4 regions of the Micromonospora sp. DT43 genome follow, and region 4 is predicted to be linked to each of the others. Evidence: riboswitches for the same ligand, from Rfam matches in the RefSeq annotation. Region 4 holds a riboswitch; each other region holds the start of a gene.
The links. Region 4 has a riboswitch for cyclic di-AMP ahead of ACLQ26_RS05995 (C39 family peptidase). Riboswitches for the same ligand answer to the same signal wherever they lie in the genome.

Region 1 (4,243 bases), on a different contig from region 4:
GTGCAGGTGGGCCGCCGCCGGGGCTCGATGGGCGCGCAGCACGCGTTGAGTCGCACCCCGCACGCGCCGGCGGAGCTGGACGCCGTCCTGGCCGGCCTGGTCGACCGGGTCAGCCGCCGGATGCGCTCGGCCGGGCGGTCCGGGCGCACTGTGGTGCTGCGGCTGCGCTTCGGCGACTACACCCGGGCCACCCGCTCGCACACCATCGGCAAGGCGACAGCGGACACCACGCCGCTGCTGGCCGCCGCGCGGGCACTGCTGCGGGCCGCGTTGCCGGAGATCGACCGGCGGGGCATCACCCTGATCGGCGTCTCGGTGGGCAACCTCGACGACAACCCGGTGCAGCCGGAACTGCCGTTCGAGGTCGACACCGGGGCCGATCTGGACGCCGCGGTGGACGCGGTGCGCGACCGGTTCGGCTCGGCGGCGCTCACCCGGGCGGTGCTTCTCGGCCGGGATCCGGGCGTCGAGATGCCGCTATTGCCGGACTGAGCGGCGTATGGGGCCCTGCCAGCTGCGACCGGAGACACATCACAGCAGGTCGGCGGTTTAGCCGCCGGCTCACGGGTGACCCTTGTAGGGAACAGCCTGACGAGGGGGGCCATCATGTCCGACGACACGAGCAACCGACCGAGCCGGCGCGCCGAACGCCCGCACGACGTGACCGACCCCCTGCTCTGGCAGCTGGCGGTCGACGTGCTGAGTGCCCACGAGCCCGACGACGAGGGTCACTGCCGCAACCTCCAGTGCGCCGGCCAGTCCTGGCCGTGCTCGGCTCGCGCGGGTGCCGAGCAGTCGCTGCGGCTGGCCCGCAGGACGCCCGACTCAGTCGAGATGACCATCGGCGGTGGCGGCGACGGTGTCGGCACGGGCTGGCCCGGCGAGGCGGCGGCACCCGCCCCCCGCTGGGACCGCGACGCCACCGCGGTGATGTCGCGCCGGGAGTCGAGGGCGTCCGCCGCGGCGTGACCCGCGCCCCGACCGGGGCCGTCGAACGACCGAACGCTCGGCCGGTGACCCGGCCGAGCGTTCGAGTGTCGTACGTCAGAGGGCGAGCCGCTGGCCCGGGAAGATCAGGCCCGGGTCGGTGCCGATCAGCTGCCGGTTGCGCTCGTACAGGGCCTGCCAGCCACCCGCCTGGCGGTGACTGTCGGCGATCTCCGACAGGGTGTCCCCCTGCTTGACGACGTACGTGTCGCCGCTGGCCGCGGGAGCGGTGCGCTCGTGGTTGCGGGTCGCCGGCTGGTCGCCGCGCGACGACCGCTCCTTCGGGGCGGTGGACCGGTCCTTCGACGCGGTGGACGACTTCGCTGTCGACTTCGTCGAGGACTTCGTGGCGGCGCCGCCCGACGAGCCGCCCTTGCGGCCGCAGGTCGGCCACGCGCCGATGCCCTGCCCGTCGAGCACCTTCTCGGCGATGGCGATCTGCTCGCCGCGGCTGGCCAGGTCGGCGCGGGCGGCGTACTTCTTGCCGCCGTAACCGGCCCAGGTGCCCTGGGAGAACTGCAGGCCACCGTAGTAGCCGTTACCCGTGTTGATCTTCCAGTTGCCGCCGGATTCGCACTTGGCGACCGCGTCCCAGTTCACACCGGCCTGGGCCGGAGCCGCGGGACCGAAGAGGGCGACAGCGCCGGTGACCGCGCCGACGGCGAGGGTGCCGACGGCGACGCGGCGGGTGGTGACCCGTCGATGACGGGGGGTGTAGACAGACGTCATGTGTGCTTCCTCCACGCCGGCGAGGTGAGCTGTCGGGTTCGGGCCGAGGCGCCCGGCCGCGCGGTGGCGGCTTCACCCCGAGGTGACATGCACCGAGGAACGTTGGGTCCCCCGCTCCTGCCCGGGTTCTGTTTCCGACGACCGGGGGCAGGATTTGGCGTTGCCGGTCGTGGCGTCCACGGTGGCGGACCCGACCGACGGTAGGCACCGTCGGTGACGGTCGCCCAACCCTTGTGAAGTTGTTCACCGGGGCACGCGGGACGGCCCGCTCAGCGGTTGCGGACGGTCCTCGACTGTGCAGCGACCACGATGGACCGTTTCCGATCAGGCCGGGATACCGCCGACCGGGCGCTGCGGGGCGCGATTGACATTCCGGCAGGATTCCATAGATCGGCGATCGCGATGCTCCAGTGCATGCCGGGTCAACCCGGCAGCCCATCCCAGGAGGAGAGCATGCCGATCCACCAGAGCCGCATCGGCCGCCGCAGCGCCGCCGCCACCCTCGCGACAGTCCTCGTCAGCGCCGGACTCGTCGGGCTCGCGCCGACCGCCGCGCAGGCGGCCACCACCTGCACCAGCCTCACCTACTACAACGTCGGCGGCTACCCGGGTGGCGCCGAGATGCACGTGCCCACCGTCGGCTGGCAGGACCGCAACAAGACCTGCTACCTGAAGTACGGCAACTCCAACAGCGCGGTCAAGGTGTTGCAGGAGGCACTGAACAACTGCTACTCCCAGTCCCTGCGTCTCGACGGCCAGTACGGCACCAACACGCGCAACGCCGTCCGGGCCGCGCAACAGAAGATCAACGATACCTGGGAGTGGGCGAACATCGCCGAGGACGGCGAGTACGGCCCGCAGACCCGGGCGTGGATGGGCTTCGCGATCTTCAGGGTCGACGGCGGTCCGGTCATCCCGAACCAGTGCTACTACCCGGGCTGACCCGCGCGACGGTGCCGGCCGGAATCCCCCGTTGGATTCCGGCCGGCGCCGTCGTGGCGTCTCCGACTCCCCTCCCCGCCGGAGACAGCCTCACTCAGCAGACCCGGACCGCCTCGATGCGCTGGTTCCAGTTCCCCCCGATGGCGGCCGAGTCGTACGCCAGGTTCGCCCGGTAGCCGTAGGCGTGCTGGTAGCCGAGCAGGCCCGTGGCGTTGACGTTGTCCCAGAAGGTGGAGACGGTGCCGGACGGCCGGTTGTTGATGATCGACTGGGTCTTGTTGCGGAAGTACGAGGGCAGCGGAACGTCGTTGCATCCGTTGTAGGGCCCGTCGAGCAGGAAGATGTCGCCGCTGAAGTTGGTGCCGGCGTACAGGCAGAGCAGACCCGACGGGCAGGCGTAGTTGGCCTGAGCCGGGCTCGGGGCGACCCCGATCGCGGCGCCCACAGCGACCACGCCGAGCAGGGCGGACGTGAACCTTCGCAGAGCATTTCGCACGATGGTGACCTCCGGTGTCGTCACGACCGGAACAGGTCGTGAGTCGAGTTGCCGACATCGCATTGATCGATGCCGCTGTGCCAACGATGATCGGCGCGGAAGGTCGACGAATTCCTGCCGGAACCTCAATCCAGCTGTCCCGGTGCCGGATGGGCGACCGGCGGCACAGCGAGCGGCGGTTCATGGAGATTCGGGTCCTCGGGCCGGTCGAGGTCTGGGCGGATGGCCATCCGGTCGATGCCGGAGCGGCCCGCCAGCGCGCCGTTCTGGCGGCGCTGGCGGTCGACGTGGGCCGACCGGTCCACCTGGAGACTCTGGTGGACCGGGTCTGGGGCGAGGCGTCGCCGCCCAGGGTTCGCCACAACCTGCATGTCTACCTCGCCCGGCTCCGCCGTGTGCTGGCCGACGCGGGCGCACCGGACGCGTTGGCGCGACGGTCCGGCGGATACCTGTTGGACCTGCCACCGGAGACAGTGGACCGCGCGCACTTCGACGCGCTGCGACACCGGGCCGACGGGCTGGCCGACGACGACCCTGAGCGGGTGGAGCTGCTGCGCAGGGCGCTCGAGCTGTGGCGTGGCGAGCCACTGGCCGGGCTGCCCGGCGAGTGGGCGGCCCGGGTCCGCCAGGACTGGCACCGCCGGCACACCGAGACCGTCCTGCAGTGGGCCCGCGGCCTGCTGCGCAGCGGTGAGCCGGAGGCTGTGATCGACCCGTTGACCCGGCTCGCCGACGAGCACCCACTGGACGAGCCGGTCGCCGCCGCGTTGCTGCGCGCACTGGCCGCCGCCGGCCGCAGCGCACAGGCGTTGGCGTACTACGCCCGGCTACGGGAGCAGCTGGCCGACGCACTGGGCGCGGACCCGAGCGCCGAGCTTCGCCTCTTGCACCAGGCCATTCTGCGCGGCGAGATCACCGCGCCGACGCCCGGCACGGAACCCACTTCGACGCACACCACGGCCGGCCCCGTCACCGCGCCGGCTCTGGCCCACCCGGTGCCGGCACAGTTGCCGTCGGACGTCCGGGGTTTCGCCGGACGGAGGGTCGAGCTGGCCCAACTGGACGCGCTGCGGGCGACTGCCGACGCGC
Region 2 (4,243 bases), on a different contig from region 4:
GGGATCGCGGTGGGGGTGGCGGCCTTGGTGGCGAACTGCCAGCCGAAGAAGAGTCGCTCCCGGCCCCGGACCAGTTCCTCGTTCAGGTCGGTGAGCCGGTTGAAGCCGAACTGCCAGAGTTTCTGATTGACCGCCGCCGGGCTGAAGGCCGGTGGGGAGGGCGAGAGACCGGGGATCATTGCTTCGAGGACGGCGAGTCGGCCCACCCGCTCGGGGTAGTCGGCAGCCAGCGCGTACCCGGTCCACGTGCCGATGTCGTGACCGACCACGTCGAACCGGTCGTGCCCGAGCGCGGCCATCAGAGCGACCAGGTCGGCGGCCAGTGTGCCGGCGTCGTAACCGTCGTCGGGCTTGTCGGAGAGTCCGGCTCCGCGCGAGTCGACGGCGACGACGGTGTGCTCGCGGGCGAGCGCGGGCATTACTTCCCGCCAGGCGTACCAGGTCTGCGGCCACCCGCCGACCAGCAGCAGCGGCGGGCCGTCCCCGCCGGTGACCGCGTGCAACCGCAGCCCGTCCAGCTCTACCAGCCGGCTGGTGAAGACGTCGGCGAACCCGTCGGGCAACTGCAGCGAACTCAGGTTTGTCATGCCGGCACCATACGCATGATGGAACGATCGGTACAAGACCCTTGGAACGATCGTTACAAGATGTGTAGACTCACGGACCATGGCGGGCCGCAAGCAATTCGACGTGGACGAGGCGCTACGACGCGCGATGCATGTCTTCTGGCGCTGGGGCTATTCGGAGGCATCGATCGACCGCCTGACCGAGGGCACGGGCCTGGGTCGGGGTTCGCTGTACGGCACGTTCGGCGACAAGAGCACCCTCTTCCGCAAAAGCCTGCAGCGGTACGCGCAGACCTACCACCCGCTGTACGAGCAGGCGCTGTCCGGCCCCCACCCGAGCCCGAGCGCCGTTGTGGCCGCGTACCTGCAGGTCACCCTGAACCGCATCGCCGACCCGGCGGTGCCCGACGGCTGCCTGCTCACGGTGTCGGCAACGCAGTTCCCGGCCCTCGACGCGGAAGGTCAGGCGATGGTCCGCGCCATGATCGACGGTTTGCGAGCGATGCTGCAGCAGGCGTTGCGGGCGGCGGGGGCCGATGAGCGGGAGGCGGCAGAGCTGGCGTTGTGCACGCTGGCGACGAACAAATCGCTTGCGGTGCTGAGCCGTGCCGGCTTCTCGAGCGACGACCTGGCAACCGTCGCCGCAGCCGCCGGCCGCACTGCCGGGACTCCACTGCCACTACCGTGAGTAACGATGCGAGAGCATCATCAGGCAAACGATGCTGCTCTCAGTACACCGACAGGTGTACGTGGTTGGTGTGGTCGCTGGACGGGTCGCCGTTGCCTCCGCTGTACGACTTCCACCCACTGCTGGGCAGCCAGATCTGCCTGTACCAGATCACGTAGAGCACGGCGAGCCGGTCGGAGTTGCGGATGAAGTACGCGGCGAGGTTGCTGCCGTACGTCTTGTCGGCGCCTGTGGCGTCACCGCCAAACCCGCCCTTCGCTGCGGCGAAGTCGCAGGCCCGACCCTTGGGGTGTTCGCCGGAGCCGCCGGAGCGGTGACAGGAGACGTAGTGGGTGAATCCGGCGGCCTTGGCCTGGTTGAGGGCGTGCAGCGTGCGCGGGGTGATGCAGCCGCTGGCCGGGGTGGGGTCGTTGATGCTGCACGACTCGGACGGCCAGGAGCCGTCGGAGTTGCGCGGCGCGGGCTGGGCGTTGGCGGTGGAGGTGCCCCGGTTGGAGCTGGTGTCGGCGGCGGTCGTGCGCGGCTTGCTGGTGGCGACCGTGAGGGCCCGCTCGGCCTGCTCCTTGCGCTTGGCCATCACCTCGACCTGCTTGCGCTGCTCGCGGATCTCGCCGTTCAGGGCGAGGCGGGTGCGGTTGGCCTCGTCCCGGGTGGTGTGCAGCTCGCGCAGCACCCGGTCCTCGTTGGCGGCCACCACGTCAAGCGAGGCCGCCCGGTCCAGGAAACCCTCGGGGGTGTTGGTGTTGAGCAACGCCGAGACGGTGCTGAGGCGGCCGGTGCGGTACGCCACGCCGGCGATCTCGCCGACCTTGCCGCTGCGTACGGTCATCTCGGCTTCGGTGGTCTTCAGCTTCGCCGCGAGTTGCTGTTGCCGCTGGACGGAGGTGTCCAGGGCGCGCTTCGCGTCCAGGTAGCCCTTGCTGGCGGCTTCGAGTTGGGCCCGCAGTGCGGGGGTGCCGCCCTCCTCGTCGCCGTCGGGCGCTGCGGCGGCCCGCAGGCCGCCCGGGGGAGCGGCGGTGGCCGCGCCGACCGGTACCGCGACGCCGAGGGTGACCATCATGACGATCAGCGCCGCTAGTCGGGCGGCGGGGGGTCGTGCTGGTGCCACTACGCATGTCCTTCCGTCAGCCGCCGACCGAGTTAGCTGACGGGTTCGGGACGGAAGATCCCTACCGCTGACGCGGATGCACCCCAGGAACATGGTTCCCCGGTTCGCCCTGGCGGGCGATTAGGCGGCGGCCGCCACCGGCGCCGGGAGGGCGCCGCCGGGTGGTGGCCGGGACCGAGCCTACCGGGACAGGTGGGACGTGTGCAGTCGATGTGACGGAAGGTGTCGGTGCCAGCACCGAAAACGGCGACGTAAAGGTCTTTTCAGCAGAAAAGTGCTCACCACTCGATCGATCCACATGCGCCGGAGGCTGCCCCGGGCTCGATCTGCAGCGTGGCGTGCTCGATGCGGAAGTCCTCCCGCAGGGCGGTACGCGCCGCCGTGAGCACCGCGCCGACCTCCGCGCCGGGTGCCATGATCAGGTGTGCGGAGGCCACGTCCATGCCCGAGGTGAGCGTCCAGACGTGCAGGTCGTGCACCTCGACCACGCCGGGCACCGCGGCCAGGCGATCGTGCACGGCAGTGACCTGGAGGTGTTCCGGGGCGGCCTGCACCAGGATCCGGACGGCGGCGCGTCCCAGCCGCCAGGTGCGCGGCAGGATGAACACGCCGATGGCGACAGCGACAAGCGGGTCGGCCCACCACCACTCGGTGAGCGTGATGAGCACTGCCGCGCCGATCACGCCGAGCGAGCCGAGCAGGTCGCCGAGCACCTCCAGGTAGGCGCCCTGAAGGTTGATGCTCTCCCGGGCGCCGGCGCGCAGCAGCGCGAACGCGACCAGGTTCGCGAGCAGGCCGAGGACGGCCACCGCGAGCATCGGGCCGGTCAGCACCTCGTGGGGGTCGCCGAACCTGCCGATCGCCTCGATCACCACGTAGACCGCCACGCCGGAGAGCAGGACGGCGTTGGCCAGGGCGGCGAGCACCTCGAGGCGGTAGAGCCCGAAGGTGCGCTGTGGGTCGCCGGTGGCCCGTCGGGTGGCGGTGATCGCGGCGAGCGCCATCCCGATGCCGAGCACGTCGGTGAACATGTGCCCGGCGTCGGAGAGCAGGGCGAGCGAGCCGGTGTGGAAGGCGGCCACACCCTCGACCACCATCAGGGCGGCGAGCAGCCCGAACGCGGCCCAGAGGCGGCCCCGGTGCTGGTGGGCGGCGTTGGCGACCGACCCGTGGTGGTGGTCATGACCTGCTCCCACGAGATCCACCCTCCGTCGCCACCCGGGACCCGGTCAAATGTATGCTCACATCGCTATGTATGCAACTGTACGGGCGGGTCCGACCGCCGACACCGCCAACGGGCAGGTCAGCCGGTCGGGTCGATGGTGGTGAGCCGCTGGGTGGCCCGGGAGAGCGCCACGTAGAGCGTGCGGACGCCGGAGCCCGGATCGGCCCGGATCTCGCTCGGGGAGACCAGCACCACCCCGTCGTACTCCATGCCCTTGGCCTCCAGGCTGGTCACGACCTGCAGCCTCGCCGCGCCGAGCGTGCCGAGCCAACCGGAGACCTCGTCGCGGCGGGTGACCGGCGTGATCACCCCGACCGTGCCGTCCACCTCGGCCAGCAGACCGGTCGCCGCCTCCACGACCGCGGTCTCCAGTCCGGCCGGCGGCACGACCAGCTCGACCGGATCGATCCCGGTGGAGCGGACGGCAGTCGGCAGCGACAGGTCCGGATAGAGCCGGCGAATCTCCGCCGCCGCCACAGCGAAGATCTCCGCCGAGTTGCGGTAATTGGTGGTGAGCGTGAAATCGTGCCGCTTGCGCCGGCCCAGCGCCTGGTCCCGGGCGCGGGTCAGCTCCTCCGGATCACCGGTCCACGCCGTCTGCGCCGGGTCACCCACCACCGTCCAGGAGGCCAGACGGCCACGCCGTCCCACCATCC
Region 3 (4,243 bases), on a different contig from region 4:
ACGACGACGCCGCGCGAAGCCGGCGCCGGTCAGGGTTGGGGCGTGACGTCGTCGGCGGGTGCGTCGGCGAAGAGTGCGAGCAGGGCACCCACCTGGCGGTCGGCCTCGGCGGGGTGCCGGAACCGGCCGGCGGGGTTCAGGGTGTACTCGTTGCGGCGCCCCACGCGGGTGCGGTGCAGGTAACCGCCGGCCTCCAGGTCGGCGACGATGGCCTGGGCGGCCCGTTCGGTGACGCCCACCTCGGCCGCCACGTCGCGCAGTCGAGCGGTGGGGTTACGGGCGATGGCCAGCAGCACGTGCCCATGGTTGGTGAGGAATGTCCAGTTCCGGCCGCCTCCGGTCGTCGCCGTGCCTGCCATCGTGGAAGCCACCTCTCCTGTTGTCCCCCCACCCTATGCCCGCCGGAGGGGTCGGGTCAGGTGCCGCCGGGCCGGCCCGGTCCCGCACCCGGAGGCCGGCTCGGTTCTACGTATGAAATCTAAATCACGCATACCTTGACGCCTCTTGCGGTGCGTGTGACCGTGGAGCCCGAGCCAGCGCCCACCGCCGGCCCGGCTGAAAACCCTGTTGAGCAGGTCAAACGCGTGGAGACGAGGTGCGGGAATGAGCCGTTCCGGTACGCCTGGCGAGCAGCCGGGCCCGCAGCGGGCCGGCGATCGAGCGGCGACGCCGACCGAGCCGGCCCGTGCCTACGCAGAGCTGGCCGCCGGCAATCGTCGCTTCGTCAGCGGAGCGCCGCGCCACCCCAACCAGGACGCCGGGCACCGGGCCGCCGTGGCCGACGGGCAGCACCCGTTCGCGGTGATCGTGGGCTGCTCCGACTCCCGGTTGGCCGCCGAGATCATCTTTGACCGGGGACTGGGCGACCTCTTCGTGGTCCGTACGGCCGGGCACACGGCCGGCCCGGAGGTGCTGGGCAGCGTGGAGTACGCGGTGACAGTGCTCGGCACCCCGCTGGTGGTGGTGCTGGGCCACGACTCGTGCGGCGCCGTGCAGGCTGCTCGCGAGGCGTCCGCCACAGGCATCGCGCCCCCGGGGCACCTTCCCGCGGTGGTCGACGCCGTACTGCCCAGCCTGCGGCGCGCCACAGCCGAGGGCGTGACCGATATCGACGGCATCGTCGACATCCATATCGCCCAAACCGTCGAAACGCTGCTCGGGCAGTCGCCCGTGCTGGCGGACGAGGTGGCGCAGGGACGGTTGGCGGTGGTGGGGATGTCGTACCGGCTCGCCGCCGGTGTGGTGCGCCCGGTGACTCCCGTACCGGCGGACGCCCCGGCAGCTGCCGCCGCCTGACAGGGCGAGGGCCGCCCCGCGGGATGCGGGACGGCCCTCGGACTCCTGAGCGGTTGGTCAGAGCAGCGACATGTGCACGTGGTCGGTGTGGTTCGACGGCCCGCTGTACGACTTCCAGCCGGTCGCCGGGAACCAGATCTGCCGGTTCCAGATCACGTAGTAGATGCCGAGGCGGTCGGCGTTGCGGATGAGGAACGCGGCGACGTTGTTGCCGTACATGCGGGTGTCGTTGTTGTGCCACGGGCTGAAGCCGCTCTTCTGCAACGACCAGTCACAGGCACGGCCCTTCGGGTGCTCGTACGGGCCACCGTTGCGGTGGCAGCCGACGAACCTGTTGAACCCGGCCCGCTTGACCTCCTTGTACGCGTGCAGGGTGCGCGGCGTGACGCAGCCGGAGGTGGTGGGGTCCTTCTCGCTGCACGACTGCGGCTTCCAGTCACCGTCGGCGGTGCGACCCGGGCCGATCCGGGCGACAGGCGAGGTGGCGTCCACCAGACCGCCGGTGAAACCCTGACCGCCGACGAGCGCGAGCGACTTCTCCGCGTCGCGCTTGTCCTTCGCCATCAGGGCGGTCTGCTTCTGCTGCTCGCGGACCTCCGCGTCGAGGGCCAGCTTGGCCTGCTCCGCGCGGGCCTTGACCGCGTTGACCTCGGCGAGCTTCTTCTCGTTGACCATGTTCATCTCGTCGAGCGCCGCGGCCCGTTGGACGAACGAGTCGGGGGCGTCGCTCTCCAGCAGCATCGCGATCGCGCCGATGCGCCCGGTCCGGTACGACTGGGCGGCGATCTGCGCGACCTGCGGTGCCAGCGCCGCCAGGTCGGCCTTGGCCCGCTCGACCTCCAGCGAACGTTCGAGCTGCCGCTTCTTGGACTGGTCCAGCTTGGACTTGGCCGCCACGTAGTCCCGGTTGGTCTGCTCGATCACGTCGTCGAGCAGCTGGGGCTCGTCCTCCTGCTCGTGCCCGGACGGTGTGGGGGTCGTCGGGGCGGCGTGGGCCGGGAGGGGCCCGGCGAACACGGTCAGCGCGGCGAGCACGGCCGCCACGGGTGTCAACCAGCGGCGTAGGGGTGCCGTCACAATGTTCCCTTCCGTCGACCGCCGACCGGGTTAGCTGACGGGTTCGGGGCGGAAGTGGCCCCTACCGCTGGCGCGGATTCACCCCACGTGCCTGGGTCCCCGGCTCGCCGGTTGGCGATTGGGCGGTGGCACCGCAGGCGCCGCTGCGCGCCTTCGTCGGTGACCGGCAGCGAGGTTACCCGAGATTCCACCGCCTGAGCTACGTCCCGATACCCACTAAAAGCGTCATTTCGCCATGGCGTTGAGTGACCAGTGACGCGGTTCTCAGGGCGGATGCCCGATCCGGTCACGCTGAGGAGTGTCACCATGCCGTATCCGTGCTCCTGTTCGGCTCTGGCCACCGGGCGGTGGCGGTGGATGGGGGTGAACGCCGCTCCGGATCGGGCCCGTCGGGCCGACCCGCTGACGGCGAGCTGAGGGCGGCCAGTGCCTCCGTCCGGTCCGCACGGGGGCGCGGCGTCAGGGCGTCGGCGTCCGCGCCCCGCACCGGCGTCGACCCGGCCGCGGTCACCGTCGCGGCCAGCCCGGTGGTGAGGGGTACGGCGGCGATCAGGCCGAGCGTGGCGACCGCGCTGCGGACGATCTCCTGGGCGAGGAACTCGCTGGTCAGGATCTGCCCGAGGGGGCGGCTGTCGGCGGTGAGCAGGAGCAACAGCGGTAGTGAGGCGCCCGCGTACGCCAGGACGATGGTGTTGACAGTCGAGGCGATGTGCGCCCGGCCGACCCGCGTGGCAGCCCGGTAGAGCTGCAACCGGCTCAGCCCGGGGTTGGCGTTCGCCAGCTCGGTGACGGTGGCGGCCTGGGTGACCGTCACGTCGTCGAGCACTCCGAGTGAGCCGATGATGATCCCGGCGAGCAGCAGGCCGCGCAGGTCCACATCGGCCTGGAACATCGACAGCGTGGTGGCGTCCTCGCTGCCGAAGCCGGTGAGGTGGGTGGCAGCCGTGGCGATTGTCGCGAGCACGCCGGTGAGCACCAGGCTGCCCAGGGTGCCGAGCACCGCGACCGACGTCTGGGCTGTCACTCCGTGTGTCAGGTAGAGCACCACGAACATGATCAGGGCTGCACCGACCACCGCCACCAGCAGCGGTGACCGGCCGGCACCGATGCCCGGCAGCACGAAGGTGAGCAGGATGGCGAAGCTGGCGGCCAACCCCGCCAGCGCGGCCAGGCCCCGCCACCTGCCGAACGCGACGATCGCGGCGGCGAAGACCACCGCGAGCCACACCAGCGGCGTACCGCGCTGGTGTTCGGCGATGTTCCAGCTGCTGGCGGCGGGATCGGTCGGATCGGTCAGCTCGACCAGGACGACCTCGTCGCCGACCTCGACCCGTGGCGCCCCGGGCCCGGCGGGGACGGGCGTGTGCACCTCTTGGCCGGCGCTCGGCCCGTCCTCGATCCGTACGTCCACGGTCCCGCACGGCCCGGTGGCCGGCGCGCCCTCCGGGTTGGCCGACGGCGGGCAGGCTTCGGTCACCACCCGGGTCACCGTGCCGTGGTGGCGCGGCACGTCCGCGCCACCGCCGGTCCGCGGTGCCCCGTCCCGTGGCCAGAGCAGCACGGTGGCGACGACTGTGGCAACGAAGAGCGGCACCACCGTCGCGACGAGGATCCGTCGTACCCGGGGCGGGGCGGGGTGAGCGGAACGGCTGTGATCGGAACCCAATGCGAGACTCCCAACGATCCGATGCGGGGTACGTGCCGAGGGGCCTGGCGGTTCACCTCCGCCGGACGAACACGGTGACGAGCGCATCGGATGGCTGGCTGACGACCTGGCGATCACGGAGAGTGGCCGCGCGGCCCGGCTGGTGCGTGCCGGCGCCGCTGTCCGGCGGTGCCGGCGCCCGGCTGCGTGGCGGGGTCCGGTGGG
Region 4 (4,243 bases):
CCCCGAGGAGCCGACCATGGAGACTGCCGTCTTCTACCAGTTCGTGACCGATGTGCCGCAGGCCGCTGCCATCTGGTCGACCCTGTTCCTGCTGGCACTGGGCGTACTCGCTGTGCTGGTCGCCCGCCCCGAGCCGGACCGCCCCGTGGAGGCCCCGGCCCCTGCCGCGCCGACCGCCCGCGAGGTGGCCGCGGCCGAAGCCGACGACCTGCGCCGGTACGCCGAGGAGGTGACAGTCGCCGCGACCGGCGCCGCCAGAACGGCACGGCGGCGACGCGATGCCTGGCTCACCGCTCAGGACCAGGTGGAGCGGGCCTGGGTGGGGTACGACGAGGCGGACACCGCCGCCCGCCGCTTCGCCGGGTCTGGTGCGCTGCCCACCCCGCACACCCCCCGGACCCCCGCCGAGTACGCCTCCCGGGAGCGCTACCTGCACCGTGCGGCGATGGCGGCGTACTGGCGGTGCGATCTGACCATGGCGCAGCTCGGTGACGTGTTCGCGCACCGGCGCGGCTGGGATTCCCGGCGGCACCCGGTCGAGCAGGAGGTGCTGCTCAGCCGGGCGATCCGGGACGCAAGACTGGCCCGCTACCAGGCCGCCGCCAGCGATGAGCGGGCCGCCTGGCGGGACGCGGAACTGGCCGCCGAGTCGGCGCGCACCCTTGCCGAGGAGGCGTACGCGGCAACGGCGCGGCTGCGGCCCAGCCCGGCACCCGCCCGACGCGCGGCGAGCGGGGCGTCGCGCCCCGCCCTCGTGGCACGGTGGCGCCCAGCTCGGGCGGGATGAGCCCAATCCGTTACGTGAGCCCGGTCACGCCGTTCGGAAATCGGGCGTCCGACGCGTTCGGCTCGATCTTTCCCGTGATTGTGGCGGTTTATCGGCGGCCTGTCCGGTTGTCGCCCGTAGGCGTCGCCGTAACCGGTTGTCCCATCGAGTCACATCATCGGCAATACGCGCAGAAATTGTCGCACCGAATTGGGTTTACGCAGGCGAAGCCGGCTTGGCAGGCCGCGAACAGGCCAGTAGTGTCGTCCCGTCCGGTGCGGTTACCGATCGCAACAGGCGACGCCGCGCCGACCCGCTCAATCGTGCTTAACGAACCGGGGACCCATCAGTAAGTCCGGGGTGAATCCGCGAGCCACGGCCCGCGGTAGGGCGATCTTCCCGCCCGAATCCGTCAGCTAACCCGGTAGGCGGTGTCGGAAGGAGTTCCAAACCCGTGCAGCACCTTTCCGCCCCTCGGTTGTTCCCACGCCTCCACGGCGCAGCGGTGCCCCCGCTCATCCGTCCAGTGACGGTGAGCTGACCCCCCGGGTCATCGCCTTTCCCGCCCGGCCCCGCCGGGCGTTCCCCTGAGCGGTTCACCATCCGCGAACCACCGTTCGCGCGCTGGCGCCTGCCCGGATACCGGTCCGGCCCCCGGTGTGCCGCTCTCCCCCCGATCCGTGGAGGACCCCGTGAAGCACACCATGCAGCGTCAGCTCCGTCGCCTGGCGACCGAGCGCCCGTACCAGATCGTCGCCGCCTCCGCGGCGGCCCTCGTGATCGCCACGACCACCGGCGCCCTGCTCACCGGCGCCGACGACGCGCCGGCCAGCCACCGCACCGCGACCACTGTCGCCGAGATGCGCAGTGACACCGCCCTTTCCCTCGGCGCCGCGCGCGACGCGTCCCCCAGCGCCGCGCCGACGACCGCCGCCCCAGCCACCAGCGCCGCGTCGCCCGCCGCCAAGGCCAGCGCCAACCCGGATCTGACCCGTAAGCCGCAGCCGCCGAAGCCGCCCGCGACCAAGGTGCTCGACTACGACTACGAGGCGCAGAACACGTACTACAACTGCGGCCCCGCGGCCACCCGCAACGCGCTCAGCGCCACCGGCATCGACCGCACCCAGGAGGAACTCGGTGCCGAGCTGGGCACCACCGAGATGGGCACCAACTCGGCCGAGGACACCACCCGAGCGCTCAACGCCGAGGTGAAGGGCTCCCCGTACCAGACCCGGATGTTCGCCGGCGCTCCCAGCCCGGCCCAGATGGACCGGCTCCAGGCCGATGTGGTCAAGGCCATCACCGACGGCCGGGGCGTGGTGGCCAACGTCGTCGGCGACGCCACCGACACCGACGGCGGCTGGCACTCCTACGGCGGCGGGCACTACATCGCCGTCGTGGGCTACAAGGACAACGGCCGGACCGTGCGGATCGCCGACTCGGCGAACCCGGCCGACCCGTCCTACTGGATCACCACGATCGACCTTGCCAACTGGATTGCCACCCGGGGCTACTCCGCCTGACCCCGGCACGCAGACCGCCGCGGGCGTCGTCCCCCACAAGGGGACGGCGCCCGCGGCCTCATTGCGGTACGCGTCGCCATCGACGAGTGTCGTACCCGGCCGTGAACCGTGGCAGACTGCGGCCGTGGTGGATGAATCGGGTGGCCGCACCGGTCGCCGACCGGTCCTGCTGCTGCTGCACGGGATGGGGGCGACCGGAGACGTCTGGCTGCCGTGGGCGCCGTTGCTGGAGCAGCACTGGCCGGGGCGGTGGCTCGCACCGGACCTCGCCGGCCACGGCTGGTCGGCCCCGCTGCCGTCGTACTCCTTTGCTGGTTTCGCCGGCCGGATCGCCCACGGCCTCGCCGCCGACGACCGGCTCGTCGTGCTCGGGCACTCGCTGGGCGGGGTGGTCGGCCTGGCGCTGGCCGCCCGCGCCGCCGGGACACCTGTGGACGCGGTGGTCGGGCTCGGCATCAAGGCGCTCTGGTCACCCGCTGAGCTGGCCCGCGCCGCTGAGCTCGCCGCGCGCCCGGTGAGCTGGTTCGCCAGCCGCACCGAGGCGGCCCGCCGCTACCTGCGCGTCGCCGGGTTGGGCGGCCTGATCCCGCCGGATCATCCGGTGGTGGACGCCGGGTTGCGTCAGGTCGACGGCCGGTGGCGCCTCGCCATGGACCCGACAGCCTTCGGCGTCGGCGCGCCCGACCTGGCCCCGAAGCTGGCGGCGACCGACGTGCCGGTGGTGCTGGCCCGCGGGGAACACGACCCGATGGTCACCGACGAGCAGCTCAAGGCGTACGGCGTACCGGTCGCCACGCTGCCCGGTCTCGGCCACAACGCACACGTGGAGAACCCGGCGGCAGTGCTGGCGCTGCTCGACCCGTACCGAGGCGGGTGAGCTGGATGAAGCGGATGCGGTGGCTGGTCACCTGGCTCCGAGCATCCGGCGGACACGGCCGGAGACGGCCTGCTTGACCCGCTCGCGCAGCGACCGCGCGTGGAGGGTATCGATCTTTGTCTGGAGCGTCCGGGTTTCGTCCCGCATCCACTGGATGCGCGTCAGCAACTCCTCCGGAGAGTAGGCGGAGACCGGCCGGAGCGCAGGCGGGTAGACGGTCTGGCGGACCTGCTCGTCGAAGCGGGTGGCGCTGTCTCCATCGGCGAACGAGAGGCCGAGGTCGTGCTTGGCGAGGAACGCGGTGATCCGCGCGAAGCGCTCCTTGTGGCCCTCGTTCAGGGCCGTGTAGTCGGCTTCCGCATAGAGTTGCGCAGCGTCGACGTCGGCCGGCGCGTCGCGCAGCAACCGGTGCGGAATGTCGAAGTATCGGGCCAGCTCCAGGGTGCGCGAGTCGTGCGCCAGCAGATAGCCGGGGATGCCCGAGATCAGCGCCGTGATGGTGCCGTGGATCCGGGTGCCGAAGGCGAAGTCGAACCCGGAGAGATAGTCCATCCAGGGCCACGGGTCCATGAACATCCGCACCTTGTCCTCGACGAAGAGCGGGTGCGAGGTGTGGATCGGCATGTCGGCGGTCTTGCCCCGCAGCTTCGGCGCGTCGCCGTAGAGCAGGGTGCCGAGGGTGTAGAGGTCCTGTGCCACGTAGCGCAGGTTCGGGTAGCGCTGGTGGTGGTGCAGGACGAGGGGGGCCAGCGCCTTGACGTACGGCGAGATGACGAACGCGAGCCGGTCGTCGATGCCCAGGGTCGCCTTCGTCTTCTCGATGCGCAGGCTGTCGCCGTGCAGGAACATCGACGGGCAGCCGATCTGCTCGACAGCCGAGAAACCCAGCTTGCGTAGGTAGTTCTCGGTGATCTCGCCGCGTACGCCGATGCTGTGCGAGTGGTCGAGCACCGCCCGGCAGAACGCGCTGACCGGCTCGTCGATCGGGCGGAGCTGCTCCAGGTTGCCGTCCACGTCGGTCTGCGCCCCGACTCCGAGAACCACCACCGGGATCTTCAGCCGTTCGATCAGCTGAGC

Region 1: another riboswitch for cyclic di-AMP. It lies ahead of ACLQ26_RS27135 (transglycosylase family protein); the one in region 4 lies ahead of ACLQ26_RS05995 (C39 family peptidase).
Region 2: another riboswitch for cyclic di-AMP. It lies ahead of ACLQ26_RS01335 (coiled-coil domain-containing protein); the one in region 4 lies ahead of ACLQ26_RS05995 (C39 family peptidase).
Region 3: another riboswitch for cyclic di-AMP. It lies ahead of ACLQ26_RS15870 (coiled-coil domain-containing protein); the one in region 4 lies ahead of ACLQ26_RS05995 (C39 family peptidase).

What each region holds. Positions count from the first base shown of each region.
Region 1 is NZ_JBNCKR010000014.1:117,097-121,339, reverse strand. It holds gene dinB (DNA polymerase IV) at 1-492, shown strand, start outside; gene ACLQ26_RS27140 (hypothetical protein) at 607-969, shown strand; gene ACLQ26_RS27135 (transglycosylase family protein) at 1,045-1,716, opposite strand; cyclic di-AMP (ydaO/yuaA leader) riboswitch at 1,717-1,885, opposite strand; gene ACLQ26_RS27130 (peptidoglycan-binding domain-containing protein) at 2,170-2,658, shown strand; gene ACLQ26_RS27125 (peptidase inhibitor family I36 protein) at 2,753-3,154, opposite strand; gene ACLQ26_RS27120 (AfsR/SARP family transcriptional regulator) at 3,337-4,243, shown strand, end outside.
Region 2 is NZ_JBNCKR010000001.1:282,686-286,928, forward strand. It holds gene ACLQ26_RS01325 (alpha/beta fold hydrolase) at 1-587, opposite strand, end outside; gene ACLQ26_RS01330 (TetR/AcrR family transcriptional regulator) at 667-1,254, shown strand; gene ACLQ26_RS01335 (coiled-coil domain-containing protein) at 1,295-2,362, opposite strand; cyclic di-AMP (ydaO/yuaA leader) riboswitch at 2,368-2,499, opposite strand; gene ACLQ26_RS01340 (cation diffusion facilitator family transporter) at 2,641-3,558, opposite strand; gene ACLQ26_RS01345 (HelD family protein) at 3,666-4,243, opposite strand, start outside.
Region 3 is NZ_JBNCKR010000005.1:394,503-398,745, forward strand. It holds gene ACLQ26_RS15860 (helix-turn-helix transcriptional regulator) at 30-359, opposite strand; gene ACLQ26_RS15865 (carbonic anhydrase) at 604-1,296, shown strand; gene ACLQ26_RS15870 (coiled-coil domain-containing protein) at 1,354-2,373, opposite strand; cyclic di-AMP (ydaO/yuaA leader) riboswitch at 2,378-2,508, opposite strand; gene ACLQ26_RS15875 (YibE/F family protein) at 2,675-4,039, opposite strand.
Region 4 is NZ_JBNCKR010000002.1:419,075-423,317, reverse strand. It holds gene ACLQ26_RS06000 (hypothetical protein) at 17-787, shown strand; cyclic di-AMP (ydaO/yuaA leader) riboswitch at 1,071-1,212, shown strand; gene ACLQ26_RS05995 (C39 family peptidase) at 1,447-2,289, shown strand; gene ACLQ26_RS05990 (alpha/beta fold hydrolase) at 2,414-3,166, shown strand; gene ACLQ26_RS05985 (polysaccharide pyruvyl transferase family protein) at 3,194-4,243, opposite strand, start outside.